DNA from 3 places in the Tepidimonas sp. HKU77 genome. Region 3 is predicted to be linked to each of the others. Evidence: predicted binding sites of a transcription regulator. Region 3 holds the regulator's gene; each other region holds the start of a gene.
The links. The regulator sigma-54, encoded in region 3, starts transcription at its own class of promoters, with help from an activator protein. The targets are predictions, from matches to a motif close to TGGCANGNAANCTGCTTT.

Region 1 (9,599 bases), 480 kb from region 3:
CTGGAACAAACCCCCCCGGAGCTGGGCGCCGACATCGCCGACCGCGGCATGATGCTGACCGGCGGTGGCGCGCTGCTGCGCGACCTGGACCGGCTGCTCAACGAGGAAACCGGTCTGCCGGTGTTCGTGGCCGAAGACCCGCTGACCTGCGTGGTGCGCGGTTGCGGCACGGCGCTGGAGCAGATGGACCGGCTGGGTCACGGCATCTTCACCAACGAGTGAGGCACGTGGGCGGCCCCGTCGCCGACGGCCCGATCGCCATCGCCGCACCATGCCGCTGGGCACCCTCGACCGCACACCGCCGCCCTTTTTCAAGCAGGGCACGCCCGCGCTGAGCAAGATGCTGGTGCTCAGCGCACTGGCCGTGGTGCTGATGGTGGTCGATGCCCGCCTACACTGGGCGGCGCCGTTGCGCACCGCCGTGGCCACGGTGCTGATGCCGGTGCAGTGGCTGGCGCTGCAGCCGGTGCACGCAGTGCGGTGGGTGGGGGCGCACTTGGCGTCGCTGGAGGCGGCGCAGCGCGACGCCCGCGAAGCCCGCGAGCAATTGGCCCAGCAAGCGCAGCGCGCCGGGCTGGTGGAGCACCTGGCGCAAGAAAACCGCGAACTGCGTCGGCTGCTCGGCCTGCGCGAGCGGGTATCGCCCGCCGCGCAGGGTGCGGAAATCCTGTATGCGTTACCCGATCCCTACGTGCCTGGGGTGGTGATCGACCGGGGCGCACTGCAGGGGGTACGGCTGGGCGCCCCGGTGATGGACGGCTACGGCGTGCTGGGGCAGGTGACGCGCGTGCACCCGGCCACGAGCGAGGTCACGCTGCTGGTACACCGCAAAATGGCGGTACCGGTGCTCAATACCCGCACCGGGGAGCGCTATTTGGCCTATGGCACCGGCAGCCGCGACGAGCCCGAACTGAGCCTGCGCTTCGTTCCCGTGCAGACTGCCACGCGCGCCGGTGACGTGCTGGTGACCAGCGGCATCGACGGGTTGTACCCCACGGGCCTGCCCGTGGCCACGGTGCGCCGGGTATCGGCCGAGGGCGGTGAAGGCTTTGCCGAGGTGCTGGCGGAGCCCGCAGCGCGCGTGCGCGACGCCCTGCACGTGCTGGTGCTGGAGCCGATGTCCAGCGCCCCCGCTGCCCGGGAGGATCGGCCATGATCATGCCGCGCGGCCAGGCGCTGCTGTTGCCGGCCAACCCCACCTTCGTTTGGGTGACACTGGCCGCGGCCTTCGTGTTGCAGGTCTTGCAAGGGCTGCTCAGCCCCGCCGCTTGGCTGCCGGACTGGATGGCGCTGGTGCTGGTCTTTTGGATCGTCCACCAGCCACTGCGCGTCGGCGTGGGGGTGGCATTCGTGGCCGGGTTGGGGCTGGACGTGCACCAGGGTGTCTTGCTGGGGCAACACGCCCTGGCCTACACGGTGATGGGGTACCTGGCAGTGACGCTGCACCGGCGTGTGCTGTGGTTCGACTGGCTGGGCCAGACGCTGCACGTGCTGCCGCTGTTGGCGGTGGCCTTTGGCGTACAGGTGCTGGTTCGCGCCGTCGCTGGGCATGGCGCGCCGCCCGCATGGGCCTGGGTGTCGCCGTTGCTGACCGCAGCGCTGTGGGTGCCGGCGACCGGCCTGTTGCTCGCACCGCAGCGCCGCGCACCCGACCCCGACGAGACGCGGCCCCTGTGATCGCGGGGCATGTCCTTCCCTCGGCCGCGAGACCCGCCCAACCCCGCGATGACTGCCTACACCGACGCCGACGCCCACATCGCGCAGCTGCGCTGGCGCGCCTGGATCGCGCTGGTGGCTGTGGTGTGTGCGTTTGGCCTGGTGGCCTTGCGGGCCTGGCACCTGCAAATCCGTGAACACGAGCGCTACGCGGCACAGGCCGAAGGCAATCGCACCGCCGTGCTGCCGATCGTACCGCCGCGTGGGCGTATCGTGGACCGCAACGGCATCGTGCTGGCCGAAAACCTGCCCGTGTACACCCTGGAGATCGTCCCCGCGCGCACGCCCGATTTGGACGCCACCCTGGAGCGGCTGGGTGAGTTGGTCACGCTCACGCCACGCGATCTGCAGCGCTTTCGGCGACTGCTGGCCGATTCCAAGCGCATCGACTCGGTGCCGCTCAAAACCCGGCTGAGCGAGGCCGAGATGGCGCGCGTCGCCACCCACCTGTGGTCGTTGCCTGGCGTGGACATCCAAGCGCGCCAATTGCGGCGCTACCCGCTGGGCCCCACCGCCGCGCACGTCGTGGGCTACATCGGGCGCATCAGCCCGCGCGACCGCGAGGCGATGGAAGACTGGCCCGAGGAAAAAGTCGCCAATTACCGCGGCACCACCCACATCGGCAAGCTGGGGGTGGAGCAAGCGCAAGAGGAACACCTGCACGGACGCACGGGTTTCGAACGCGTCGAAACCTCGGCCACCGGGCGTGCCGTGCGTCGACTGGAGGCGACGCCCCCGCAGCCCGGCGAGACGGTGCGCCTGTCGATCGACGTGCGGCTGCAGCACCTGATCGAGCGCCTGTACGGCGAGCGGCGCGGGGCGTTGGTCGCGCTCGACCCGCGCACGGGCGAGGTATTGGCGCTGGTGAGCATGCCCAGCTTCGACCCCAACCTGTTCGTCGACGGCATCGACGTGGACAACTGGCGTGCGCTCAACGAATCGCTGGACCGCCCACTGCTCAACCGCGCGCTGCGCGGCACCTACCCGCCCGGGTCGACCTACAAGCCGTTCATGGCACTGGCCGCTCTTGAGCTGGGGCTGCGCACGCCGCAGACGGTGATTAACGACCCGGGTTACTGGACACTGGGCAACCATCGCTTCCGCAGCCACGGCGAACATGCGCTCGGTGCAGTCGACCTCAGGCGCAGCATCGTGATGTCGAGCAACGTGTACTACTACACCCTGGCACACGAGATGGGTGTACAGGCCATCCACGACTTCATGGCCCCGCTGGGATTTGGGCAGCTCACGGGGATCGACCTACCGGGCGAGGCGCGCGGGATTCTGCCCAGCCCCGCGTGGAAGCGGGCCACCTACAAGCGAGCCGAGCAGCAGCGCTGGCACCCGGGCGAGACGATCTCGCTGGGCATCGGCCAGGGCTACAACAGCTTCACGATGCTACAGCTGGCCACCGCGATGGCGACGCTGGCCAACGGCGGCCAGCGCCAGACGCCACACGTCGTGCTAGAGACGCTTGCCCCTGGTCCGCAAGGCGAAGTCACCTCGACCCGGGTGCAGCCAGCGCCACTGGCGCTGGGCTACCGGCCACAGCACGTGCAGACCGTGCTCGAAGCGATGGCGGCCGTGACCACCGAGGGGACGGCTGCGCGCGTGTTTGCAGGCGCCCCCTACCGCAGCGGCGGCAAGACCGGCACCGCGCAGGCGGTCACCATCGGCCAGCGCGACAAGTACGACGCCCGCCGCTTGGCCGAATTCCAGCGCGACCACTCGCTCTACGTGGCGTTCGCGCCGCTGGAATCCCCGCGCGTGGCGCTGGCCGTGATCGTGGAAAACGCCGGTTTTGGTGCCGCCCACGCGGCCCCGATTGCGCGCCGGGTGTTCGATTACCTGCTGCTGGGCCAGTACCCGAGCGAAGAGGACATCGCCGCCACGCAAAAAGGCCAAACCGCCGCGCCCATTGGCACGCCGCGGCGCGTCGAAGACATCCCGTGGCCGCCGCCTCAGGGCAGCGCGCCGTAAGCGTCCCAGGCGGTCTTGGCAATGAGTGCCGCGACCACGATCAGGAACACGCCACGCACGAAGCCGGCACCGTGTTGGAGTGCCAGCCTCGTGCCCAGCAGGCTGCCGGCGACGTTGGCCAGCGCCATCGCCAGCCCGTAATGCCACCAGACGTGGCCCTTCCAGGCAAACAGAGCCACCGCCGCGACGTTGGACGTGGTGTTGAGCAGCTTGGCCGCCGCGCTCGCGCCCAAAAAGTCGTACCCCAGCCAGCGCACGAAGGCAAACACGAAAAAGCTACCCGTGCCCGGCCCGAAGAAGCCGTCATAAAACCCGATCGTGCCCCCCACCGCGCACGTCGCCAGCACCTCGGCGCGGCCCGCATAGCGGGGCTGATGGGTGCGGCCCAGGTCTTTGCGCGCCAGGGTGTAGAGCAGCACCGCCGCCAGCACGAACGGCAGTGCGCGCCGCAGCGCCTCGGGCGACACCACCGTCACCACCCACGCCCCCAGCCATGCCGCCAGCGCACACACCCCCGCTGCGGGCAGCAACGCCGACCAGCGCAGGGGCACGCGCCGGGCATAGCGCCACGTGGCGGTCGCCGTACCCCACATCGAAGCGCTTTTGTTGGTGCCCAGCAAGGTGGCGGGCGGCGCATGCGGAAAGGCCGCAAACAGCGCCGGCACCAGAATCAGGCCGCCGCCGCCCACGATCGAATCCACGAACCCCGCCAGCAACGAAGCCGCTGTCAAAACCAGCCATTCCATCCCCCCGATTGTGGCGCCTGCCGCCCACCCAGGCGGCCGCGTCGCGTCGCCCGTTTGACGACCCCCTGCCCGACTGGCGGTCACGCTGGTTGAAAAAAGGCCCGGGTGCTTGGCGCAACCCGGGCCACGAGCCCTAGGAGAGACGCGAGGCAGATGAAGCCGTGGCGTCGTCAGCGGTTGTAGGCCGACTCGCCGTGGTAGGTGATGTCCAGACCCTCGCGCTCTTCCTCTTCGGTCACGCGCAGACCGATGACCATGTCCACGATCTTGTAGGCGATGAAGGCCACCACCGACGACCACACCATGGTGATGACGACACCCTCGGCCTGAACCAGGAGCTGGCTGGCGATGCTGAAGTCCTCGGCACCCGTGCCGCCCAGCCCCGGCGCGGCAAACACCCCTGTCAGCAGCGCACCGACGATGCCGCCGACCCCGTGCACACCGAACACGTCCAGCGAATCATCGGCACCGAGCATCTTCTTGAGGCCCGTCACGCCCCACAGGCACACGAAGCCCGCCACCAAACCGATGACGATGGAACCCATGGGCCCGACCGAACCGCACGCCGGGGTAATGGCCACCAACCCCGCCACCGCCCCAGATGCCGCGCCCAGCATGGACGCCTTGCCCTTGTGCAGCGCCTCGCCGATCGACCAGGCCAGCACGGCCGCTGCGGTGGCCAGCAGCGTGTTGAGGAACGCCAGCGCGGCACCGGCGGTGGACTCCAGGTTGGAGCCCGCGTTGAACCCAAACCAGCCCACCCACAGCAGCGAAGCGCCCACCATCGTCAGCGTCAGGCTGTGCGGGGGCATGGCCTCGCGACCATAGCCGATACGCTTGCCCAGCAGATAGGCGCCGACCAGACCCGCCATGGCGGCATTGATGTGCACCACGGTGCCACCGGCAAAATCCAGCGCACCCTTGTCCAACAAATAACCGCCAGGCCCCCACACCATGTGCGCGATCGGCAGGTAGCTGAACGTGAACCACAGCGCGCTAAACAGCAGCACCGCGCTGAACTTGATGCGCTCGGCAAACGAGCCGACGATGAGCGCACAGGTGATGCCCGCGAAAGTGGCCTGGAATGCAACGAAGATCAGCTCCGGTAACTTGACGTTTTCGGTGAAGGTATCCGCCAATGACGCCGTGGTCACCCCCGCCAGAAAGACCTTGTCCAAGCTGCCGATGATGGCCCCCTCGCCCCCAAACGCCAGGCTGTAGCCGTAAATGGCCCACAGCACCGTGATGAGCGAAAACACCATCATCACCTGCATCAGCACCGACAGCATGTTCTTGCTACGCACCAGCCCGCCGTAGAACAGCGCCAGCCCAGGCAGCACCATCAGGACGACCAGCAGCGTGGCGGTCATCATCCAGGCCACGTCGCCCTTGTCGACCGTGACCGCCGCCGCAGCGGCAGCAGCGGGCTCGGCCGCCGCCGGTTCGGTCGCGGCGGGGGCGGGAGTAGGCGCCGCGGTCTCGGCCGCCGCGGGCGCGTCTTTGGGAGGCTCGGCACTCTGGGCCAGCGCGGCGCCAGCCCATACCAGCCCGATACCCAGGCACAGACTCAAGAGCAGTTTTTTCATGGGAATCCCCTCACGGTGATGGGTGTTGGATGGATGGGCGCGGCGTCAGAGCGCGTCGGCGCCCGTCTCGCCAGTGCGGATGCGGATCACTTGCTCGAGCGGGAAGACGAAGATCTTGCCGTCGCCGATCTTGCCGGTGCGGGCCGCAGACTCGATCGCCTCGATGACACGCTCGACCAGCCCGTCGGCCACGGCCGCCTCGACCTTGACCTTGGGCAGAAAATCGACGACGTACTCCGCGCCCCGGTAGAGCTCGGTATGGCCCTTCTGGCGCCCAAAGCCCTTGACTTCGGTGACCGTGATGCCCTGCACGCCGATGGCCGACAGCGCTTCGCGCACCTCGTCGAGCTTGAAGGGTTTGATGATGGCGGTGACCAGTTTCATGGCAGTCCTTTCCTTGGGGTTGCTCACCTTTCCATTAGGCTCACCCATCCAAAGCACGACGCGTGCCAGCCTGCGCCGATGCCGCGCGCGGCCAGCACGCTCGCCGACCGGCTCGCCACCCATGGCATCATTGGCACCGAGCCATTCGCACGAGCGAGAGGGAGGGCGACAGGTCATGGGTCTATGCGTGGTGCACAGCCGTACCCTCGTGGGGTTGACGGCGCATCCGGTGCACGTCGAGGTGCACCTGGCCAACGGTTTACCCAGCTTCACGCTGGTTGGACTGGCCGATACCGAAGTCAAGGAAGCGCGCGAGCGCGTGCGCTCGGCGATCCAGAACAGTGGGCTGGAGTGGCCCTCGTCCAAGCGCATCACGGTCAACCTGGCGCCCGCCGATTTACCCAAGGAATCGGGTCGGCTCGACCTGCCCATCGCGCTGGGCATCCTGGCCGCCAGCGGCCAGCTCGATGCACAAGCCCTGCAGGGGTACGAATACGCGGGCGAACTCTCGCTCAGCGGCGCCTTGCGCCCCGTGCGCGGCGCGCTGCCCATGGCACTGGCCCTGCGCACCGAACACGCGCAGCGCCCGGCGGCCCCCACCCTGGTGCTGCCCGCGGGCAGCGCCGAGGAAGCCGCCCTCGTGCCCGGGGTCACGGTGGTGCGCGTGGCGCACCTGCGGGACGTGGTGCAGCGCTTCGCAGCGGGCGAGGGTCAGGCTGCCGACGACGCGGGTGGCTGGCAATTGGTGCGTGCTAGCACCACGTTGGTGCATACCGCACCCAGCGGCCCCGATCTGGCTGACGTCAAGGGGCAGGCGGCCGCGCGGCGGGCGCTGGAGGTCGCGGCAGCTGGCGGGCACAGCCTGCTGCTGTCGGGGCCGCCGGGTTCGGGCAAATCGATGCTGGCGCAGCGGCTGGCCGGACTGTTGCCCCCGTTGAGCGACGACGAGGCGCTGGAGGCGGCAGCCATCGCCTCGCTGGTCGGGCGCTTCGACCCACAGCGCTGGCGCCAGCGCCCCACCGCCGCCCCACACCACACGGCCAGTGCGGCGGCGCTGGTGGGCGGCGGCTCGCCACCACGCCCAGGGGAGATTTCGCTCGCCCACCACGGCGTGCTGTTTCTGGACGAGCTGCCCGAATATTCCCGTGCCGCGCTGGAGGCGCTGCGTGAGCCGCTCGAGACCGGCACGGTGCGCCTGTCGCGTGCAGCGCGGCAGGTCGAGTACCCGGCACGCTTTCAGCTCGTCGCGGCCATGAACCCCTGCCCGTGCGGCTACCTGGGGGCGACGACGCGCGCCTGCCGCTGCACACCCGAGCAGATCCAGCGCTACCGCAGCCGCCTCAGCGGCCCGCTGCTGGACCGCATCGACCTGCAGGTCGAGGTGCCGGCGCTGCCGCCCGAGGTGCTGCTGACATCGACCCCGGGCGAGTCATCCGCCGTGGTACGTGAGCGGGTATGGGCCGCGCGGGCACGCGCCGAGGCACGCCAGGGCTGCCCCAACCACGCCTTGCAAGGGGACGCGCTGCTGGCCCACGCCGCCGCCGACGATGCCGCACAGCGCCTACTGCAGCAGGCGGCGGCACGGCTGGGCTGGTCGGGGCGGGCCACGCACCGGGCGCTGCGCGTGGCGCGCACCATCGCCGACTTGGCGGGCAGCGAGCGCGTGCAGGCCATTCATGTGGCGGAAGCGCTGCAGTACCGCCCCACGCCGGGCCCGATGCCGCCATAATGGCGCGCAGCGCCACGCCCTTGCCCTCCATGAACACTGCGACGCCCGCTTTTCGAGCCTCAGCGTTTCCGGACGACGCCGCCCTGCCACCGCTGCGTTGGCCCACGCCTCCTTACCTGGCGTACGGCGCGGAGCAACAATTGGACGGCCCACAGCCGTGCGAGGTCGAGGGAGTCAACGGCCAGACCCGCTCGTGCCTGCTCGTCAGTCTGGACATGGAGCGGCGGCTCGCGCACATCCAGGTGCCGCCGTCGCGCACCGTGATGCCGTTGCGGTTCGACATGTTCCGACGGCTCTCGCTGACCGAGCCGCTGGCGCCACTGGCACTCACCGACACCCAGCCACCCGACAGCACGTTCGAGGCCTTGGTGCGCCACCGCCCGCGCCTGCCGTACCGGCTGACGCTGGCCGACGGCAGCGTGCGCGAGGGCACGACCATCGGACACGTGACCGGCGAGGCGGGTGCCTTTCTGTACGAGCCCCTCGACGACGACGACCGCGTGCGACGGTTGTTTTTCCCGCGCGAGGCGTACCGGGATCTTCACGTCGGCGAGGCGATCGGCCGGGTGCTGGTGGAGCAGCAGGCCCTGACCGCCGACCAAGTCGAACTGGCCGCGCGCGAGCAAGAAGCGATGCGCCAGCGCAAGCTGGGCGACTACTTGGTGGGCAAGGAGATCGTCAAACCCGAGCAGCTGCTCGCGGCGCTGGAAGAGCAGCACCGCATGCCGCTGGTGCGCATTGGCGAGGCGCTGACAGCGCTGGGGTTCATCACCGAAGCGCAACTGCAAGAGGCGCTGGAGCGCCAAAAATCCGAGCGCAGCGTGCCGTTGGGGGAGCTGTTGGTGCAAAGCGGTCAGCTCACGCGCGAGCAGCTGCGGGTGGCGCTGGCGCGCAAGATGGGCTACCCCGTGGTCGATCTGGCGCAGTTTCCGGTCGATGCCGACGCCCTGCGGCGGGTCCCGCTGGCCACTGCACGCAAACTGCGCATCGTGCCGCTGCTGTGGCGCGCCGGCACGCTCATCATCGCCGCCGAAGACCCCTCGCGGCGGGCGATGATCGACGAGCTGGAGTTTTTGCTGCAATGCAAGGTGGTGCCGACACTCAGCAGCCAGCCGCTCGATGCCCGCGTCGTCACCGACGTCTATGCCCGCTTCGGGCTCGATGCCGGTGCGCCCCCCGTCGCCGAGGCACCGGGCGGTGCCGAGACCAGCAGCTGCTCGAGTCGCTGGAGCTCAGCGCCGAGGACGCCGACGACGGCGCCCCACCGGTCGAGCAATCCGACAACTCGCTGGTCCGGTTGATCAACACCATCATCGTCGAGGCCTACCAGCAAGGCGCCTCGGACATCCACATCGAGACGCACCCGAGCAAGCGCAAGGTGCGCATCCGTCTGCGCAAGGACGGGCGGCTGCGCCCCTACATGGAGCTGCCGCACACGTACCGCGCGGCGCTCGTCGC
Region 2 (9,599 bases), 100 kb from region 3:
TGCGGTTGCCGCTGGGGTCGAAGAAGTAGATGGTCTCGCCGCGCGTGATGCCGTGGCGGGTGGGTGCCACGTCGATCTTGACCTTGTTTTTGGCCATCACGTCAGCCGCCTTGAGGATGTCGTGCCAGCTGTCGAGGAAGAACGAGATGTGATGCAAACCGTTGCGCGGACCGCCGACGAACGCGATGTCGTGCGGGGTCGTGGTGCGTGCAAGCCAGGTGGCGGCTTGGATGGCGCCCCCCGGCCCCACCACGACTTGCTCGGTCAGGAAGAAGTCCAGCACCTCGGTCGCGAATTTCGTGTTTTCAGCGACTTTGTTGACGCCCGTCTCTGGGTTGAGTTCACACATCAGCAGGCAGTGGTCGAGCCAGTGGGCGCCGGCGCCATGGATGTCGTCAGGCCAGGGGTCGGGGTTGGTCGTGCCGACGTCGGTGCCCACGTATTCTTTGAACGCATACAGACGCATTTCATGGCCGCTGGGCAGGTTGAACTTGAGCATGCGTCCCGTGGAGGGTAGCGTCCCTTCGGGCAGCATTTCGGTGGCGATGCCGTAGGCTTCGATCTTGCGCTGAAGCTCGTCCAGGTCGCTGTCTTTTTCTACTTTGTACGCGACGTGGTTCATGCCGGCTTGGTCGGACGGCGTAAGGATGAGCGAGTATTTGTCCCACTCGTCCCAGCATTTGAGGTACACGTTGCCGTGCTTGTCCTCCATCGTCTTTTTCATGCCGACCACTTTTTCGTAGTGCTGCACGGCGGCGGCCATGTCCATGACACGCAAGCTGGCGTGTCCGATGCGCAAAATGCCCATGGTTGTCTCCTATCAAGGGTTGGGTTGGGGGGAAGAAAATCCGGTGGCCAGGGCCCCGGCGCGGAAAGGTTTGCTCATGCGGCCTTCGACGGCCAACACCACTTCCGTGGTGGGCGCGACCCGGCACGCCAACGTGCACCCAAGGGCCTCGTCTTCCTGTGACACGTGGGCGCGGCTGATCGGTCCCAGACGCCGGACCTCGCCACTGAGGATGCGGACTTTGCAGACGCCGCACCCCCCGTTGACGCAGCCGACGGGGATGCCCCTTCGGCCTAAGCGCAACATGCCTCGCAGCAGGCTCTCGTCGAGTGCGCACGGATACTGCTCGCCGGTGTCGATGACCTCGACACGAACGGTGGGTTTGGGGGTCTGGAACATGATCGTCGAAGCAGTCTAGGTGGGACATCCGATACCGTCCAATACCATGTCGGTCCGATCCGATACCATTGAGGTATGGAAAGATGGGCGCGAGCATTGCAGGACGGACGCCGGCTTCGTTTGTTTTTGACGGTGGCAGAAGAAGGCCATGTCGGCCGAGCGGCCGAGCGCTTGCACATGGCGCAGCCCCCGTTGTCGCGCCACATCCAGGCCCTGGAAGACGAACTGGGTGTCGCATTGTTCGTGCGCACGCCCAAGGGGATGCAGCTGACCGAGGCGGGTCGCGTGCTGGCCGATGGGGCACGCCATCTCCTCGCGCTGGGCGAGCAGACCGCCGAGCGAACGCGTTTGGCAGGGCAAGGGATGACCGGCCGACTGGACGTGGGGCTGTTTGGGTCGGGTGTGCTGGACGTCATTCCTCGATTGCTGGCACGTTTTCACAGCCAGCGGCCGCACGTGCGCATCGTGCTGCACAACTTGACCAAGGCCGAGCAACTGCAGGCGCTGCGCGAGCGGCGCATCGCGGTGGGCTTCAACCGGCTGGTGCCGCCGGAACCCGACATCGCCATCGAAACCTTGTTGCGCGAACCGCTGGTGGTCGCGCTGCCCCAGCAACACCCGCTCGTTCGACATACCACCGACGAAGAGCCCATCTCTCTGAGCGCGCTCGACGGCGTGCCGATGATCCTTTACCCCAATCTGCCGCTGCACGGGCTGGCGCACGAAGTGCGCGCGGCATTTCAAGTAGAAGGGGTGCGGCTGCACGTCGAGCAAGAGGTCGAGGACGTCATGACTGCGGTGGCGTTGGTGGCGGCGGGGTTTGGTGCTGCGATCACCACGCGCTCGGCCACCAACCTGCGTTTGCCCGGGGTAATCTTTCGCCCGCTGCACAGCCGCGCGTTGGGTACGCTGGAACTGTGCTGTCTTTGGCGGCGAGACGACCCGTCCCCCGTTTTGGCCGCTTTCTTGGCGTCGGTGCGCTCGCACGGTGGCTCCGAAATCGACTCACAGGCGATGAAATAGCGGACTGCGCGTGGCGTTGGCCGCGTCCGCTGCGGTCAGAAATCGCTCGGTGAAGATGTCGCGCTCGAACAGGCGGCCCTGTATCAGCGTGGCCAGGCAGGCTTCGATCATCGGCGGCGGGCCGCACAGGTAGGCCTGGTGGCCGGCGAACTGCCCGCCGAAGTGGGCCTTGGCCACCTCATGCACGAAGCCGCGTGCGCCGTCCCAGCCGCTGCCGTCGGGCTCGTGCGACAGGCACGGCACGTAATGGAAGTGAGAGTGGCGCCGGGCCAGCGCGACGAACTCCTCGTGGTAGTACAGCTCGTCGCGCGTGCGCTGGCCGTAGACCAGCGTGATCGGCTGACCCCAGCCGGTGGCCAGCAGGTCCAGGATCATCGAGCGCGGGCTGGACAGGCCCGAGCCGCCGGCCAGGAAGATCAGCGGCTTGCCGGCCGAGCGGCGCACGAAGAAGCGCCCGTTGGGGCCGCTCAGGCGCAGCCGGTCGCCCGGCGCCAGCCGCTCGTGCAGCCACGTGGTGGCGGCGCCGCCCGGCACGCGGCGCACGTTGAGCTCGAGCAGGCCGGTGGCCTGTACCTCCTGCGGGCTGTTGGCGATCGAGAAGGCGCGCGTGCCCTCCACCCCCGGCACATGCACTTGCACATACTGGCCGGCCTGGAATGGCAACGGTTCGTCCATCCGCAGCCACAGGCCGCGGATGGTGGGGGTCAGCATCTCGGCGCGCGCCACGGTGGCCGTGACGTCGCGCAGTGGGATCACTTCGGCGTCCGGGTCCTCGTCGACGTCGGCTTCGATGACGACGTCGGACAGGGCCGTGGCGCAGCACGCCAGCGTCTTGCCTTCCTCGCGCTCGACGTCCATCAGGGCGAACGGATTGGCCGGGCCGTGGTCGACCTCGCCGGCCAGCACCTGCACCTTGCAGGTGCCGCACAGGCCGTGACCGCAGGCGTGCGGCAGGTAGATGCCGTGGCGCAGGGCAGCGTCCAGCAGCGTTTGCCCGGGTGCGACGTCCAGCGCCGCGCCCAGAGGCTCGATGGTTAGTTGGTGCGTCATGCCATCATGTCGGGAGGCCGAGCGCGGCGCGGGACCGCGCACGGCCGGTTTCAGTGGTGCGAGCCCTTGATGCCGGTAAGGCCCGGCGTGCGGAAACGGATCGCGTCCTTGTGCTTGAGGCCGTTGTCGGCCAGCGACTTGGCTGGATCCGGCGTCCACGGCTGGCCGGACTTGAACCATTGCGCTTGTGTCCAGTCGATGCGCGCGAAGTCCGGGTGGTAGCCGTACAGGCCGGGCAGCACGTCGCTGATCAGGGCGCCGAACGGCATCGTCGGCGGCAGCGGCAGGCAAAACGGCGCACAGAACATCAGGTGGTCCTCCCAGCCGATGTACAGCAGCGGGGCGGGGAACTTGTCCACCGTGTCCTGCGCGGGAAATCGGTATTCCTTGACGGCGGCAACGCTCATGTCGGGGTCTCCTCGTCGTGTGGGGGCTCAGGCCGCGCCGGCGCGCCAGCGGGCGAAGTTGCGCTGGTCCTCCGAACCCTCGAAGTCCAGGTTGTCGCGGCCGAACTGCAGCTCGTAGTAGTCCAGCACCGCTGCCAGCGGGTCGAAGCCCGGCGCGGTCGGGTCCACCCCCGGCTTGAAGCAGTGGCCCTGGTAGATCTGGTGCACCGGCAGCCAGCTCTGCACGTACTTCTCGGGCTCGTGGTCGAAGATGCCCTTGCAGTGGTCGCTGCAGAAGTGATAGGTATCACCCTCATATTGCGATTCGCGGTAGCAGATGCGCGTCGGGTCGCCCGGCTCGGTGAACAGCATCGGGACCTGGCACGTCGTGCACAGCATCGGCAGGTTCTTGTTGTAGAAGCGGTTGCCGGCCTGCTGCTGCTCGCGGTAGTGCTCGAACAGCGGGCGGTAGTAGCGGTCGAAGCTGTCCGGATATTTCTGGCTCAACCAGTCGAGCTCCTCGTCGCTGGGTATCCAGGTGTGGAATGGCGCGGCGGCGTTGTAGTTGTAGAAGGTGTTCCAGGCTTGGTGGCTGATGTGGTGTTTGCCGTCGCAGGCGTCGGCCCAGCCGCGCGGCTCGCGGATCCCGTAGCGCGCCAGGTCCTTGAACAGTGCCCCGCCGTTGGCCTCGGCGTACATCTCCCAGGCCTCTTTCCAGCTCAGCCCGCGTTTGGGCAGCATGTAGTCCTGCATCATGGCCACGAGCGTCAGCAGCCGGTAGCCGCGCCAGAACCATTTGTCGATCCAGCGCTGCACGATGGGGACGTTGCGCTCGTCCTGCTCCAGCATGAACTTGATGCACTCGATGCCCAGCGTCATGTGGCGGCTCTCGTCGGACTGCGCCGAGAAGCCGAAGGTGACGGTGGACATGTCGCCGTTGTGCGCCGCGCCGCTCATGAACGGCACGAACAGCAGGTTGGTCAGCACATACTCGAACGAAAAGCTCACCGAGGTGAGGAACTCGAACGGGCCGGCGGTGCAGGCGTCCTCGAAAAAGCTCTTGGGCACCGACAGGTACCAGACGCGGTCGTACCAGTGGTTCGCGTGGTGCATGCCGTTGAAGTACTTGTTGTAGGTGCTGATGGCATGTGTCTCGGTCTGGTAGTGGCGCAGCTCGTCGATCGACTGCATCTGGCAGGCCACGCGCGCGCCCTCGCCGCGGAAAGCGCGGCCCGCGTGCGCAAAGCCGCGGTGCGCGTAGTACTCCAGCGGGCTGACGCCCTGGATGAACAGCTTGAGCGCGTTGACATAGCGCGCGTCGCTGATGCCGAGGAAGCCGTTGTTCTGCGCGAAGGCGTCGATGACGGCGTAGAGCTTGCGTTCCTTCTCGCCCTGGTATTTCCAGTAGGCGTCCATGGTCAGGCGGAATGGGTCCTGCCATCGATCCCAATCATGAATCTTGATGCCTTCGTACTTGTCGTACGGGTAAACCTTGTCCATCGGCTGGTAGGTGGTTTCCCAACCCAAGCCGCGGGTCATGGCGGCATAGCGTTCCTTGAGACCCAGTTTCCGCTTGTTGACGCGCGTATCCATGTCGTGCTCCTTGCTCGGGGTGAGGTTCAGTGTTTCCAGCTCAGGGTGAATTGATCGTCATCCTCGTCGATATGGCCCGAGAGGGTCACTAGATTGACGTGGATTTGTTGGAGATCGAATGGCTGGCCGGTCAGGTTTTCGATGGTCTGACGCTTAATGGTCAGTCGCTTTGGTACGTCGATCTTGACGAGCGCGGGCGAATGGTCAACTTGAGCGCCTGGGTTGTCGGCGAGGATGGCCTCGATGATTGGGCGGGCCTCTTCGTTGGCTTGGAATGCGATGAATACATTGGACATGGAGTGTCTCCGGTGGGTATCAGGCCAAACCGGCCTTGGTCAAGCGGGTGTCGAGTTCGGCACGCGCATCGGTCAGCGCGGCGTCGGCGGCGTCGCCCAGGGCCAGGGCGGCGACGGGCTGCAGCGCGGCCTGGGCACGCGTGCCCCAGGCACGTGCCCACTGCGTGATGACGGCGCGGTTGGCATCCGACTCGGCGACCGCTGTCTTGATCACCGCGTCCACCCAGCGGCTGCTCTCGTCGAACCATTCGGGCATGAAAGCTGTCAGCATGGCGACGGCGGTGCCGCCTTGCATGGCGACGTGGTCGTCGACGAAGGCGCCATAGATGAGCGGATACAGCAAGCCGTCGAGCGCCACGTTCTGGGCGACGAACAGCTCGAAGGGGTCTTGGACGACAAAAGTGTCTTCGACATAACGACGCAGTGGCTGCCAGATGGGATCTTCGAGCCACGCTTGTCGGCCCTCGTCCAAGGCGTCGGGTCCCTCGAGCGCCAGACCTAGGCGCGTCAAGTACTGCGCCGCGCCTAGGTGGTCGAGCGCGTGCATCATGGCGGGGGCAGTAAAGGCGGTGCCGTAGCCATAGGCGCATACCGAGGCGTTGTTCATGTTGGCGCCCCAGGCGACATGCCGCAACGGCATCAGCACGCGACAAACCTTCTGCCGCAGCTCAGCGGGCATTTTGTCGATCAGCCCGCGCTGTTCGACGAACTGGTAGCTGGACTCCATGGCATCCTGTTGCCGCGCGCGGGTCATGGTCCAGCTGGCGTAGTAGAACTGGCGGGGGTCGCGCAGCTTGTACCAGTCGCTCATGACGACTCGTGTGCGCGACGCGTCGAACAGTTCGTGATCGGGATCCCACGTTGGTCGGTAATGGAAGTTGACCATGGGCTGTGCGCCCATGGTGGCCTCCTCGTAGCGGCTGGGTGTCTTGCCTTCACCGATGTACTGCGCCACGTGTGCGTACGTGGTTCGCAGCGGTTCGATGTTGCGGGTTTTGAGGTCGATGGTCATCCTTCAGGTCTCCTCTTCGTCGGGGGTGGGGGGGTCGGGTGTGGGGTCCAGGAACGTCACGGCATTGCGTCGGCAGAAGTCATCGAAGGCGGCACGCGGCAACACCAGTTCGACGCTGAGCTCGGGCCAGCCGATGGCGAAATCGAACTCGACGCATCCGCGGCGCTCGCCGGTGATGCGCACGAAGCGCCGAGAAATGTCGACCGAAACGACGGGCGGTGATGGCGGTGGCGATGAAACCAACATGGCAAACCTCGCACGGAACAGGTGCCACAGAGCACGCATGATCCATGCCAGGCTCACCGGCATCGCTAGAAAATATCGATAAAACTAGGGTATTCCCTAGCCGAAAGCCGTGGTCGGCGCCATTCGATGGCGCTTCGTGGGTGGAGAGCGCGCCGCCTCACCCCATTGTGTTGCACTGCAGCGTGACGAGTGTGGCCAGGTTGTGATGGGGCGCTGGCTGAAATCAGCCACTGAAAATGCGGGGAAACCCTGATCCTTGGGGTCTACTGGTTATCGATAATCGAGCTGTGAGCCGCCCATCCGTTCCCGCGTTGCCCAAGGACGACGACCTGCGTCGCCTGATTCACTTCTCCGCGCACGACGGCCGGATCTGGTTGGCTGGTCAGCGCATGTTGCTCGTTCACGCGGCGGCGTTGGGCGCCCTACGGCGCGAACTGATTCAGACCATTGGTCGCGATGCGACCCGACGGCTGCTGCTGCGCGCCGGGTATGCGGCTGGGCAAGCGGATGCCCAGCTTGCGCGCCAAGTCCGTGCGGGCGCCGATATGTTCGCGATGTTTGCCGTCGGGCCGCAGCTGCACATGCTCGAAGGTGCCGTGCAAGTGACCCCCGAGCGGTTCGAGTGGGATGGCCAGCGTGGACATTACCTCGGTATTTACCGATGGGATCACAGTTGGGAGGTCGATGCCCACCTGCGTGACTTTGGCCCCCAACGTGAACCAGTATGCTGGATGTTGCTCGGATACGCATCGGGCTACACGAGTGGGTTTTTCGGACAACCCATCTTGTATAAAGAGGTTCAATGCGCCGCCTGTGGGGCCGACCACTGTCGTATCGAGGGGCGCCCCCGAGATGCTTGGCCCGATGGAGATGCGCTGGCCGCCGATTACGATGCCGACCCCATGCTGTTGCGGCTGGAGGACTTGCACAGCCAGGTCGAGACGCTGCGCTCGTCGCTGTGCGAGTGCCATGAGACGGCCGCGCTGGTCGGTGAATCGCCCGCCTTTTCCCGGGCGTTGGAGTTGTTGCGCAAGGCGGCGGCGACGCAAGTGACCGTTTTGCTGACTGGAGAGACGGGGGTGGGCAAAGAGCGGTTTGCCCGCTCTCTGCATGCCATGAGCTCCCGACGGGAGGGACCGTTCGTCGCCGTCAATTGTGCCGCGCTGCCGGGCGACTTGATCGAAAGCGAACTCTTCGGTGTCGAGCGCGGCGCGTACACCGGGGCCCATGCGGCGCGCGCGGGGCGATTCGAGCGCGCCGACGGCGGCACCCTGTTTCTGGACGAGATTGGCGACATGCCGCTCGCGGCGCAGGCCAAGCTGTTGCGGGTGCTGCAAGAGGGAGAAATCGAGCGGCTGGGGGCCACTGCGCCCAAGCGGGTGGATGTGCGCTTGGTGGCGGCGACCAATGTCGACCTCGAACAAGCCGTGGCACAGGGTCGATTCCGGCGCGACTTGCTCTATCGCCTCAACGTCTACCCCATCCGCATACCGCCGCTGCGTGAGCGTCCCGAGGATATCGAGCCGCTGGTACGGCACATGATCCGACGGTTCGCCGCGCAGCACGGCAAACATACCATCGGGATTACGGATCGAGCGCTGGATGTCATGCGCCACTACGCCTGGCCGGGTAACGTGCGCGAGCTCGAAAACCTGATCGAACGCGGCGTCATCCTCGTGTCATCGGGTACGCGAATCGATGTCGAACATCTGTTTCCATCGTTGGCCGTCACGCCCGAGGCCGTCGTCGGTGAGAACGGGCGACTTCGGGCGCCCCCCTGCGCAGACGTAGCCGCCTTGTTCGACGAAATCCAGCGGCGTGGGCTGGACTGGGAGCGGTTGCAACAGGCGCTCATTGAGGAGGCGGTTCGCCGCGCGGCAGGCAATCTCACCGCCGCGGCGCGCAGCCTGGGCATGACGCGCGCACAGCTGCGCTACCGCTATGGCCAGCCCGTCCGGGGGGAAGATGAGTAAGCGCCGCGCGCCACGCGAAGGGGTGCCCTCGCCGGACGGTGGGTCGCGTACCCTGATCGAGCAGGTGTACGTCCGGTTGCGAGACGATATCGTGGAGGGACGGTTGCTGCCTGGCGAGAAGTTGCGCATCGAGCATATGCGGCAACGCTATGACGTGGGCGCCGGGACGCTGCGCGAGGCAATTACGCGCTTGGTCAGCGATGCTTTGGTGGTAGCCGAGGGACAAAGGGGTTTTCGCGTCGCGCCGATGTCCCTGGAAGATTTGGCCGATTTGACCGAATTGCGGCTGCACATCGAACTCGATGCCCTGCGCCAATCGATGCGCCATGGCGATGAGCAATGGCGTTTCGCCTTGACGCAGGCCTATCGAGCGCTCAGCGAATGCCCGGTCCATCCCCAGTATCGACAGCGCTGGGAGGCGCTCAACGCGCGCTTTCACGAACTGCTGATCTCCGGCCGACCATCGCCATGGACGCTGCGCATCTGGCGCATTTTGGCGCGTCACGGCGAGCGGTACCGCAGCCAAGCGATCGCCTGTCACCACTCTCAGGGGCGCGACGTCGCCGCCGAGCACCGACAAATCTACGACGCCGTGATCGAGGGTAACGAGACCCGCGCAGCGTTGGCCTTGGAGGCACACATTCGAGCCACCCTAGACCTCTTGACTCGGGTCAGTCGTCAGTCGGGGTCAGCCTTATCGTTGCCGGCCGCCGCTGAGCTGCGTGCCGGTGCGTGACTCGACGGGGATTCCCTTCGAGCTCCCAGGACCGGCGAGTGCCTCGCTGGCGGTACGATGCCGGCCGAGTATAGCCCCCGCGGACTTGGGCCCAGCGT
Region 3 (9,599 bases):
CCACCACGGCACCATCGCGCGCGTGCGCGCCGGACTGCAGGCGGTGGGGTTGGGTATCCCGAAGGGCTACCCCGACTACGTGCTGCACACCATGGTGCGCGTGGTGCGCGGCGGGCAAGAGGTCAAGATCTCCAAGCGCGCGGGCAGCTACGTCACGCTGCGCGACCTGATCGAGTGGACGAGCAAGGACGCGGTGCGGTTCTTTTTGCTGTCGCGCAAGCCCGACACCGAGTACACCTTCGATGTGGATCTGGCGATCCAGCAAAACAACGACAACCCCGTGTACTACGTGCAGTACGCGCACGCGCGCATCTGCTCGGTGCTGGCGCAATGGGGCGGCGACCCGGCGCGGCTGCGCGACGCCGATCTAACGCCGCTCGATACCCCGGCCGCGCAGGCGCTGATGCTGCAACTGGCTCGCTTCCCGGACGTGCTGCGCGCGGCGGCTGCCGATTTCGCGCCGCACGACGTCACGTTCTACCTGCGTGAGCTGGCGTCGGCCTATCACAGCTATTACGATGCGGAGCGTATCCTGGTCGACGATGAAGCGGTGCGGCTGGCGCGGCTGGCGCTGGTGGCCGCCACCGCCCAGGTGCTGCGCAGCGGGCTGCGCGTGCTCGGCGTGAGCGCGCCGACCTCGATGTGAGCGGCGTGCGTCTTTCGGAGTGCCCATCCATGGCGACGACCCGTATCCGATCTCGTTCTCTCGCCGCAGCCCCGCAGTCTGGGGGCACGTTACTTGGCTTCGTGCTGGGGCTGCTGGTCGGCATCGGTGCGGCGCTGGCCGTGGCGGTGTACGTCACCAAAGTGCCTATCCCGCTGGTGGATCGCGGGGTGCAGCGCAAACCGATGCAGCCCGAGACCGAAGCCGAGCGGCTGCGCCATTGGAACCCGAACGCCGGGCTGTCGCGCACGGCACCCCCTGCCGCTGCCCCCGCGGCCGAGGCACCCGCGGCCGCACCCGACACCGCCGCGAGCGCGCCCGCACCTGCCGGGGAGGGCAAAGCCCCGGCAGGCGACCCCATCGCCGAGCTGATCCGCCAGCGTGCCACGCCCACCGCCCCCGCCAGCCCAGGCAGCGAGAACCAGCCCGCCGCAGCCGACCCGTTCCAGTACTACGTGCAAGTGGGCGCGTTTCGCCAGGCCGAAGAGGCCGAAGCCCAACGCGCGCGGCTGGCGCTGCAGGGGTTTAGCGCCAAGGTCAGCGAACGCGAGCAGGCCGGGCAACGCGTGTACCGCGTGCGGCTGGGGCCGTTCGACAACAAGGTCGACGCCGAGCTGATGCAAGAACGCCTGCGCGGCCAGCAGATCGAAACGGCGCTCGTGCGCGTGCAGCGCTGACCTCCGTTGGGAACCTGCGCACCCCACGCCGCATCGGAGTCGTTGGTCGTCACTTTCGTTCGTCACCCTACGGGCCACTCACCATGCACCGCCGTCAGTTTCACGCTTGCCTCGTCGGCCTAGCCGCCACCACTACCCTGCCCGCCGCGTTGGCACAGGCCAACCTGCGCGAGGGCACGGACTATCGCCGCCTGTCCAAACCGGCACCGGTGGACACCGGCCCCGGCCAGGTCGAGGTGCTCGAATTCTTCGCCTACAGCTGCATCCACTGTTACCGCTTCGAGCCGCTGATGACCGAGTGGATGCGCAAGCTGCCCAAGGAAGTCGTGGTGCGGCGCGTGCCTGTCGGGTTCAACGCGGCGTTCGAGCCCATGCAGCGGCTGTATTACACGCTGGAGGCCATGGGCCGCCTGGGCGACCTGCACGAAAAAGCCTTCAAGGCCGTGCACGAGGAGCGCGAGCGTTTCAACTCGCTCGACGCGGTCGCGGCCTGGGCCGCCAAGCAGGGGCTGGATCGTCAGACCTTTACGCAGACGTATCAGTCGTTTGGCGTCAGCGGCAAGGTCAAGCGCGCGCTGCAGCTGCAAGACGCCTACGAGGTCGACGCCACGCCGTCGCTGGGGATCGCCGGGCGCTTCCTCGTCCCCGGGCAGGCGGCGCGCACGCTGGTGGTGGCCGACGCCCTGATCGCGCGCGTGCGACAGGCCTGACGCCACTTGGCCCCCCGGGGTGGCGGGCGCGGGCAATCGTGGCACAATCGGCGCACCGCAAGGAGCAAAATCCGTGCCCGCTGCCATTCGACCCCTGCGGTTGACCGCCGCTTTGTTCACCGCCGCCGTCATGGGCCTGCCCGTGCTGGCCCACGCCGAACGTGCCGATCGCGACGCGCCGATGAACGTCGAAGCCGACGCCCTGCGCTACGACGAAGCCCGGCAGACCAGCGTGTTCACCGGACGCGTGGTCGTGACCAAAGGCACGATCCGCATCCGCGGCCAGCGGCTGGAGGTGCGGCAGGACGCGCAAGGCCACCAGTTCGGCACCGTCACCGGTGACGCAACACAGCGTGCGTTTTATCGACAAAAGCGCGACGGGCTCGACGAGTACATCGAGGGCGAGGCCGAGCGCATCGACTACGATGGGCAGGCCGATCGGGTGACGTTGCGCGGCCAGGCCGAGCTGCGCCGCTACCGTGGCACGGTGCTGACCGACCGGGCGAGCGGCGCCGTCATCGTCTATGACAATCGGGCGCAGACCTTCTCGGTCGATGGCGATCGCGCGGGTGCCAGCGCAGGCGCTCGAGTGCGGGCGCTGCTCACCCCGTCCAAGGCCGACCCGGCCGCCACGCAGCCCGCGCCGGACCTGCCCCCCCCGGCGCTGGCCCCCAGCGACCGCCTGGAGCGCCGCCCGTGAGCGAATCGGCGCCAAACGCGCGCTGCCTGCGCGCGCAAGGGCTGCACAAGCGCTACGGCCGCCGCACCGTGGTGCACGATGTGTCGCTGCAGGTGCGCGGGGGCGAGGTGGTGGGATTGCTGGGCCCCAACGGGGCGGGCAAAACCACGTCGTTTTACATGATCGTCGGCCTGGTGCGTGCCGATGCCGGGCGGCTGTGGATCGACGACCAAGCGGCAGAAAACTTGCCCATCCACCGGCGCGCGCGCCTGGGGTTGGGCTACCTGCCGCAGGAGGCATCGATCTTTCGCAAACTCACGGTCGAGCAAAACGTGCGCGCGGTGCTGGAGCTGCAACACGACGAAGCCGGCCGTCCCCTGGCCGAACCGGTGCTGCGCGAGCGACTCGATCGCCTGCTGCAAGAGCTGCACGTCGACCACCTACGCGATGCGCCGGCGCCCGCGCTGTCGGGCGGCGAGCGGCGCCGCGTCGAGATCGCGCGCACGCTGGCCACCAACCCGCGCTTCATCCTGCTCGATGAGCCGTTCGCGGGTGTCGATCCGATCGCCGTCATCGAGATCCAGCGCATCATCGGGTTTCTTAAGGCACGCGGCATCGGGGTGCTGATCACCGACCACAATGTGCGCGAGACGCTGGGCATCTGCGACCACGCCTACATCATCAGCGAGGGTCGGGTGCTCGCACACGGCACGCCCGCCGACATCGTGGATGACGCCGAGGTACGCCGCGTCTACCTCGGCGAGCATTTCCGCCTGTAGCGTGCCATGAAAGCGGGCCTGACGCTGCGCACCGCGCAGCACCTGAACCTGACACCGCAACTGCAGCAATCGATCCGGCTGCTGCAGCTGTCGACGCTGGAGCTGGCGCAGGAGATCGAACAGGCGCTGGCCGACAACCCTTTTCTCGAACGTGCGGAAGAAGACACCGACCCCAGCCCCGAGGCGGTGACGGACACGGCGACGTCGCCCCCCGAGATCGACGATGCAGAGCCGCCCGATACCATGGCCGTCTTCGACGGCGAGGCGGCGCTGGCGCAGACCGAGTGGGGGGCTCGACTGGACGAAGACGCCGGGGGCTGGGCGGCCGACGATGGGCCCACTGCCGACGAGTCACCGGCGGAGTGGTGTTGGGAAGGTCCCGGCGTCGAGCGCGGCGCAGACGGCGACGACGACGAGCGGCAGCTCACCCGTCAACTGGCCCATCCGCCCGAGCGGCTGGCCGACCACCTGCACCGGCAAGCCCTGGCACTGCACCTCAGCGACGACGAACGCGCCGCGCTGTTTTTTTTGATCGAGTCGCTCGACGACGACGGCTATTTGCCCGATTCGCTCGAGCAGCTGACGGACGCTTTGTGCCAGCAGTGCCAGGCCGCCGGCGAGTCGGTCGATGCCGAGCGGCGCGACGAGATCGCCTCGCTGCTGCGCCGCGCCCTCGGCTGGCTGCAGCACATGGAGCCCGCGGGCGTGGGCGCGCGCGACCTGGCCGAGTGCCTACGCTTGCAAATCGGCGAACTGCCCAACACCCCCACGGCCCGCGCGGCCGACGCGCTGTGCGGGCAGCCGCTGGAGTGGATCGCGCGCCGCGACGTGCGGCGGCTGGGCCAGGCAACCGGGCTGGACGAGGAAACCGTGCGCGCGGCGCTTGCGCTGCTGTCGCGCCTTGAACCCAAGCCCGGGCGCCGCTTCGCCGACGCCGAACGGCAAGTGATCGTCCCCGATGTGATCGTCACCGTGCGCGGCACGCAGTTCGACGTCCAACTCAACCCCGCGGTGCTTCCGCGCCTGCGCGTGACCGATATCTATGCCCAGGCCCTGCGCCAGCACCGCAGTGGCGATCTGCAACAACGGTTGCAAGAAGCGCGCTGGTTCATCAAAAACCTGCAGCAGCGCTTCGACACCATCCTGCGCGTGGCGCGCGCCATCGTCGAGCGACAGCGCAACTTTTTTCTGCACGGGGAGGTCGGCATGCGACCATTGGTGCTGCGTGACATCGCCGACGAGCTGGGCCTGCACGAATCGACCATCAGCCGCGTCACCAACGCCAAGTACATGGCCACCCCTTTCGGCACTTACGAGCTGAAATATTTTTTTGGCTCCAGCTTGGCCACGGACGCCGGCGGCAACGCCTCCAGCACCGCCGTGCGCGCCCTCATCAAACAACTCATCGCCGCCGAAGATCCCCGCCAGCCGCTCAGCGACGGCCAGATCGCCGACTTGCTGCGCGAACAGGGCATCGAGTGCGCGCGCCGCACCGTCGCCAAATACCGCGAGGCGCTGCGCATCCCCACGGCCACCCTGCGCAAGACCCGCCACGCCTGACCATGTCCACCGTCGACCTCTTTCTGCCCTGCGCGGGCGGCTGTCCCCCGTTTTTGGCCACCGAAGTGCAGCGCCTGTGCGCCGTGCCCGACCACGCCTTGACCTTGGGCCGCGCGGGTGTCGGCCTGCGCGGCGACTGGGATACCGTGCTGCGCCTGAACCTGCACAGCCGCATCGCCCAGCGCGTGCTGCTGCGCCTATGGGAGGGCCCGTACCGCAGCGAAGACGACCTCTACGGCGCGGCTGCCGAAATCGCCTGGGAAGACTGGTTCACGCCACGGCATACGATCAAGGTCGAAGTCACAGCCCAGCGCAGTCCGCTGCGCAGCCTGCACTTTGCGGGGCTGCGCATCAAGGACGCCGTCTGCGACCGCCTGCGCGCACGCCGCGGCGCGCGCCCCAGCGTCGACACGGCCCAACCCGATGTGCGCGTGTATGCCCACCTGAGCGCCGACACGTTGACGCTGTCGCTCGACACCAGCGGCGAGCCATTGTTCAAGCGCGGCTGGCGCACCGACAAGGGCGACGCGCCGCTGAAAGAGACGCTGGCGGCCGCGATGATTGCCGCCACCGGGTGGACCGGCACCGACGCCGACGGCGCGCCGGTGCCGCTGTTCGACCCCTGCTGCGGCAGCGGCACGCTGGTCATCGAGGCCGCGCAGATCGCGCTGCGGCAGGCACCGGGGCGTCAGCGGCGCTTCGCCTTCGAGCGGCTGCTGCCACACGACGCGGCGCGCTGGGCCGCGCTGCGCGAGCAGGCGCGCGCCGCCGAGCGGCGCTGGCCCACCGGCGGACCGGCCATCGCCTACGGCAGCGACGTCTCCTTCCGCATGGTCGATTTCGCCCGCCGCAATGCCGAACGTGCCGGTGTCGGCGCAGCGGTCGAGTTCCGCGGCGGCGACGCCCTGCAACGCCTGCCCCCTAGCCCGTGGCCTGGCGTGCTGTTGCTCAATCCCCCGTATGGAGAACGCATAGAAGCCGCCGGCGTGGTCGGCGGCTTGGGAGCGGACGTCTTCTACGAGCGGCTGGCCGCGCACTGGAAGACCCACTTCGGCGGCTGGACCGCCTGGGTGCTCACGCCCGACCGCGAACTGCCACGCCGGCTGCGCCTGCAGGCCAGCCGGCGCGTGCCGCTGTTCAACGGGCCGATCGAGTGCCGGTTGCTGCGCTTCGACCTGCAGCCCAGAAACCGCAAAACTGCTCAAAACGACGAGACCTGAGAGGCGCTGTCACTTTTTTGCGACTTTCCGAACACCCAGCTCGTCAGTTTGTGGTAAAGTTTCGCTTGAGCCGTTTGCGGCTCCCCGCTTTTCCTCCCTGAGCGGGTGCCTTTGTGTGTGACAGCATAAGGCTTGCAACCCCGGCCCTTTAGGTCGGGGTTCTTTTTTTGCGCAAGCGTGCTATGCCAGGGCTTGGCCTTTCTCGGATAGGCAGGATTGGGCGGTCGGCAAGCCACGCAACACGTCGCCCACAATGATCACGGCCGGGCTGCCCAGGCACTCGCGCTCGATCGCCAGGGCCAGGGCGTCGAGTGTGGTCACGACGTGGCGCTGCTGGGGCAACGAGGCGTGTTGTATCACGCCAACCGGTGTGTCGGCGGGCAAGCCCCCGGCCAACAGCTCCTCTTGTAAGCAGCGCGCCAACGCCACTCCCATGTAAATCACCAACGTCAAGCGGGCTGACACGCAGGTTTTCGCCAACGAACGCCAATCCGGCCCCGAACTGCCTGGGTGCGCATGTCCCGTGACCAACACCACACCGTGCGCATGGGCGCGATGCGTCCAGGGCACGCCAAGGCTGGTCGTCGCAGCCAAGCCCGCCGTGATGCCACTGACGACCTCGACCTGCAGCCCTGCAGCACGCAAGCGCTCCGCCTCCTCGCCGCCGCGGCCGAAGATAAACGGATCGCCTCCCTTGAGGCGAACGACGCGCTCTCCGCGGCGCGCCTCACGGATCATCAGCTGCTCGATGAAGTGCTGCGGCGTGGACGCACATCCGCCACGCTTGCCGACATAAATCTGGCGCGCTCCGGGTTGAGCGTATGCCAGCACACCCCGGCCCACCAAGTCATCGACCAACAACACCGTGGCCTGTGCGATCGCCTTGACCGCTTTGACCGTGAGCAACTCCGGGTCGCCCGGACCCGCCCCCACCAGAAAGACTGTCGGCTTCTCATGGACTGTGTGTGGCTGCATGGCCTGACTCCTCGGGTTGACAAAACGACTGCACCGCCCGTTGCAGCGCCCACACCTGCTGCCTCAGCGGATCCGGTGCGGGCATACGCCCATCGAGGACGTCTTGGATATACGCCGCCGTGGCACGCGCATCGCGGCTTGCGGGCAAAGGGGGAATACTGTCCAGCACCCCGTCTTTCGCCGGCACCGACCATGCACTGAGACGCCGCCCGGACAGAAAGACGTCCATGCGCGGTGTGCGGCGCGGGTCGGCGAAGGGCTCGCCTTCGGTGCCCCGCAGCAGCATCGCGTGGGCGGCGGTGGCCTGCAGGAACTGCGTCAGCAAGGCCCCGTACTCGGGGTGGGTGTAGTTCACGACACGCAGGCCTTCGCCCGGGTCGAGCAGCTTGGCCACGGTGTGACCGGGATTGCGCAGGCCGATGACCCAGCGCACGTCGAGCAATCGCGCCAGCGGCGGGCACAGATGCCCGGTGCGGATGTAGGCAGGCTCGCCACGGGCCCAGCGTTGCTGCAGATCGCCGGGGGTTTCGGCCGGCGCCAGGCCGAGGTGGCTGAAGATCTCGGCGGTGGTGACGCGGCCCGGGTCGTCGGGCATGCCATGCACCAGCACGGCCACACCCGCGCGCGACAGCATCAGTGCCAGCAGCGCGGTGAGGTTGGGCAGCTTGCGCGCGCCGTTGTAGGACGGCAGCACGACCAGGGGGCGGCCGGGGGCGATGGGCAGGCAGCGGTCTCGTGTGGCCTGCAAGAAGCCGGCCAGCTCCTCGACCGATTCGCCCTTGATGCGCATCGCGATGGCAAAGGCGCCGAGCTCGAGGTCGCTGACCCGGCCGTCGAGGACCTGGCACATCAGATCGTGGGCCTGCTCGCGGTTCAGCGAGCGGGCGCCTTCCTTGCCGCGGCCGATCTCCTTGATGTAGGGGGCGATGCTCATGAGGTCGTGCGTCGGGTGTCCGATCCAGGCAGGGGCCCCATTGTCACGCGGCCTGCAGGCTGGTGCGCACCAGCCGGCGCAGTTCGGGCACGCAGGAGCCGCACTGGGTGCCGCAGCGCCGTTCGGCCTGCAGACGGGCCAGGCGGTCTTCGGCGCTGCCCTGGCATTGCGCCAGGGTGGCGAGGATCTCGCCTTCCGTGACGTTCAGGCAGGTGCAGACCTGGCGGCTGCGCGGGGCCAGCGTTGCCGGCGGCTTGGCGCCGGGCGCGAGCAGGGCGCGGCCATAGGCCTGGGCGGGCCCTTCGTCTTGCAGCAGGGCGCGTACCCAGGATTCGGCGCGGGTGTCGCCGGCCAGCACGAAGGCTTCGAGCCGGGCGTCCTGGCGGCCGTCCCCGCGGGGCACCAGGCGCATCGCACGGCGCTGGCCCCGGCGGCGGTCGGCGTAGCGCAGCACCTCGGCGCCGGCCAGGCCGAGCTCCTCCTCGATGTGCGCGAGCCACTCGTCGCCGGGGGGCTCGACGGCGGCCGCCCGAAAGAGCACCCCCAGCACGCCGCGCTCGCTGGGCTCGCGCCCGAAAGGCACGCAACTGGCGTAGGCGAAGCGTGGCATCAGCTCGCGCAGGGCCGCGATGGCGCGATGGGCCTGGCCCACCGGCAGCCAGGCGGCCGCGAGCAGGGTCCACGGCAGTTCGGCCTTGAGCACCTTGACGGCCGCGTGCTTGAGTTCGGGCTGCTTGGATGTCGGGCAGAAGGCGGGGGTGGTCAGGGCATTGACGCCGGCCAGGCGCTCGCCGGTGCTGCTGGCACCGGAGAGGAACTCCTCGCCCCAGTGCATGGCCAGGAAGGCCTGGGACAGGCCCACCTGCTCGCTGCCTTGGACCGGCAGCACGATGGAGCCGCGCCGGGACGTGAGATGGACGAGGTCGCCGTCCTTCAGGCCACGCCGCGCCATGTCCTGCGGGTGCAGTTGCACGGCGGGCTCGCTCACATGACCGAACAGCCGCCCGAGCAGGCCGGTGCGGCTCATGCCGTGCCAGTGGTCGCGCAGCCGGCCGGTGGTCAGGCTGAAAGGGTAGCGGGCATCGCGCGGCTCGGCCAGGGGGGTGTAGGGCACGTCGGCAAAGCGCGCACGCCCATCGGGCGTGGGGAAACGCCCGTCCTCGTACAGCCGCGCGCGCGGGGCCTGGCCCTCGGGGCAGGGCCAGTGCTGCGGGCCCTCGTGCTCCAGCCGCGCATAGCTCAGGCCGGTGATGTCCAGGTCGCGCCCGCGGGTGGATTCGCGGTGCTCGTTCCAGATGGCTTCGGGAGTGTCGTAGGGAAAGAGCGTGGCCTGGCCGTTGCGGCGCGCGCTCCAGCGGGCTTCGAGCCGGTGTGCGAACTCGACCGCGATGCGCCAGTCGG

Region 1: glnK (P-II family nitrogen regulator) is a predicted target of sigma-54. The motif match lies at 6,463-6,480, and genes of this name have one in related genera.
Region 2: ACPP3B_RS05710 (phenol hydroxylase subunit) is a predicted target of sigma-54. The motif match lies at 6,825-6,842, and genes of this name have one in related genera.

Annotation. Positions count from the first base shown of each region.
Region 1 is NZ_CP187300.1:1,776,276-1,785,874, reverse strand. Features, by position in the region: gene ACPP3B_RS08570 (rod shape-determining protein) at 1-222, shown strand, start outside; gene mreC (rod shape-determining protein MreC) at 272-1,156, shown strand; gene mreD (rod shape-determining protein MreD) at 1,153-1,677, shown strand; gene mrdA (penicillin-binding protein 2) at 1,726-3,696, shown strand; gene ACPP3B_RS08550 (TSUP family transporter) at 3,678-4,442, opposite strand; gene ACPP3B_RS08545 (ammonium transporter) at 4,613-6,028, opposite strand; gene glnK (P-II family nitrogen regulator) at 6,074-6,412, opposite strand; gene ACPP3B_RS08535 (YifB family Mg chelatase-like AAA ATPase) at 6,588-8,141, shown strand; gene ACPP3B_RS08530 (hypothetical protein) at 8,171-9,442, shown strand; gene ACPP3B_RS08525 (GspE/PulE family protein) at 9,439-9,599, shown strand, end outside.
Region 2 is NZ_CP187300.1:1,188,176-1,197,774, reverse strand. Features, by position in the region: gene ACPP3B_RS05750 (catechol 2,3-dioxygenase) at 1-808, opposite strand, end outside; gene ACPP3B_RS05745 (2Fe-2S iron-sulfur cluster-binding protein) at 821-1,186, opposite strand; gene ACPP3B_RS05740 (LysR family transcriptional regulator) at 1,262-2,209, shown strand; gene ACPP3B_RS05735 (NADH:ubiquinone reductase (Na(+)-transporting) subunit F) at 2,192-3,259, opposite strand; gene ACPP3B_RS05730 (phenol hydroxylase subunit P4) at 3,310-3,666, opposite strand; gene ACPP3B_RS05725 (aromatic/alkene/methane monooxygenase hydroxylase/oxygenase subunit alpha) at 3,694-5,238, opposite strand; gene ACPP3B_RS05720 (MmoB/DmpM family protein) at 5,265-5,534, opposite strand; gene ACPP3B_RS05715 (aromatic/alkene monooxygenase hydroxylase subunit beta) at 5,554-6,546, opposite strand; gene ACPP3B_RS05710 (phenol hydroxylase subunit) at 6,550-6,792, opposite strand; gene ACPP3B_RS05705 (sigma 54-interacting transcriptional regulator) at 7,080-8,765, shown strand; gene ACPP3B_RS05700 (GntR family transcriptional regulator) at 8,758-9,501, shown strand.
Region 3 is NZ_CP187300.1:1,292,173-1,301,771, reverse strand. Features, by position in the region: gene argS (arginine--tRNA ligase) at 1-646, shown strand, start outside; gene ACPP3B_RS06235 (SPOR domain-containing protein) at 676-1,341, shown strand; gene ACPP3B_RS06230 (thiol:disulfide interchange protein DsbA/DsbL) at 1,425-2,051, shown strand; gene lptA (lipopolysaccharide transport periplasmic protein LptA) at 2,125-2,751, shown strand; gene lptB (LPS export ABC transporter ATP-binding protein) at 2,748-3,509, shown strand; gene rpoN (RNA polymerase factor sigma-54) at 3,516-5,069, shown strand; gene ACPP3B_RS06210 (THUMP domain-containing class I SAM-dependent RNA methyltransferase) at 5,072-6,289, shown strand; gene cobA (uroporphyrinogen-III C-methyltransferase) at 6,470-7,264, opposite strand; gene ybiB (DNA-binding protein YbiB) at 7,242-8,198, opposite strand; gene ACPP3B_RS06195 (molybdopterin-dependent oxidoreductase) at 8,242-9,599, opposite strand, start outside.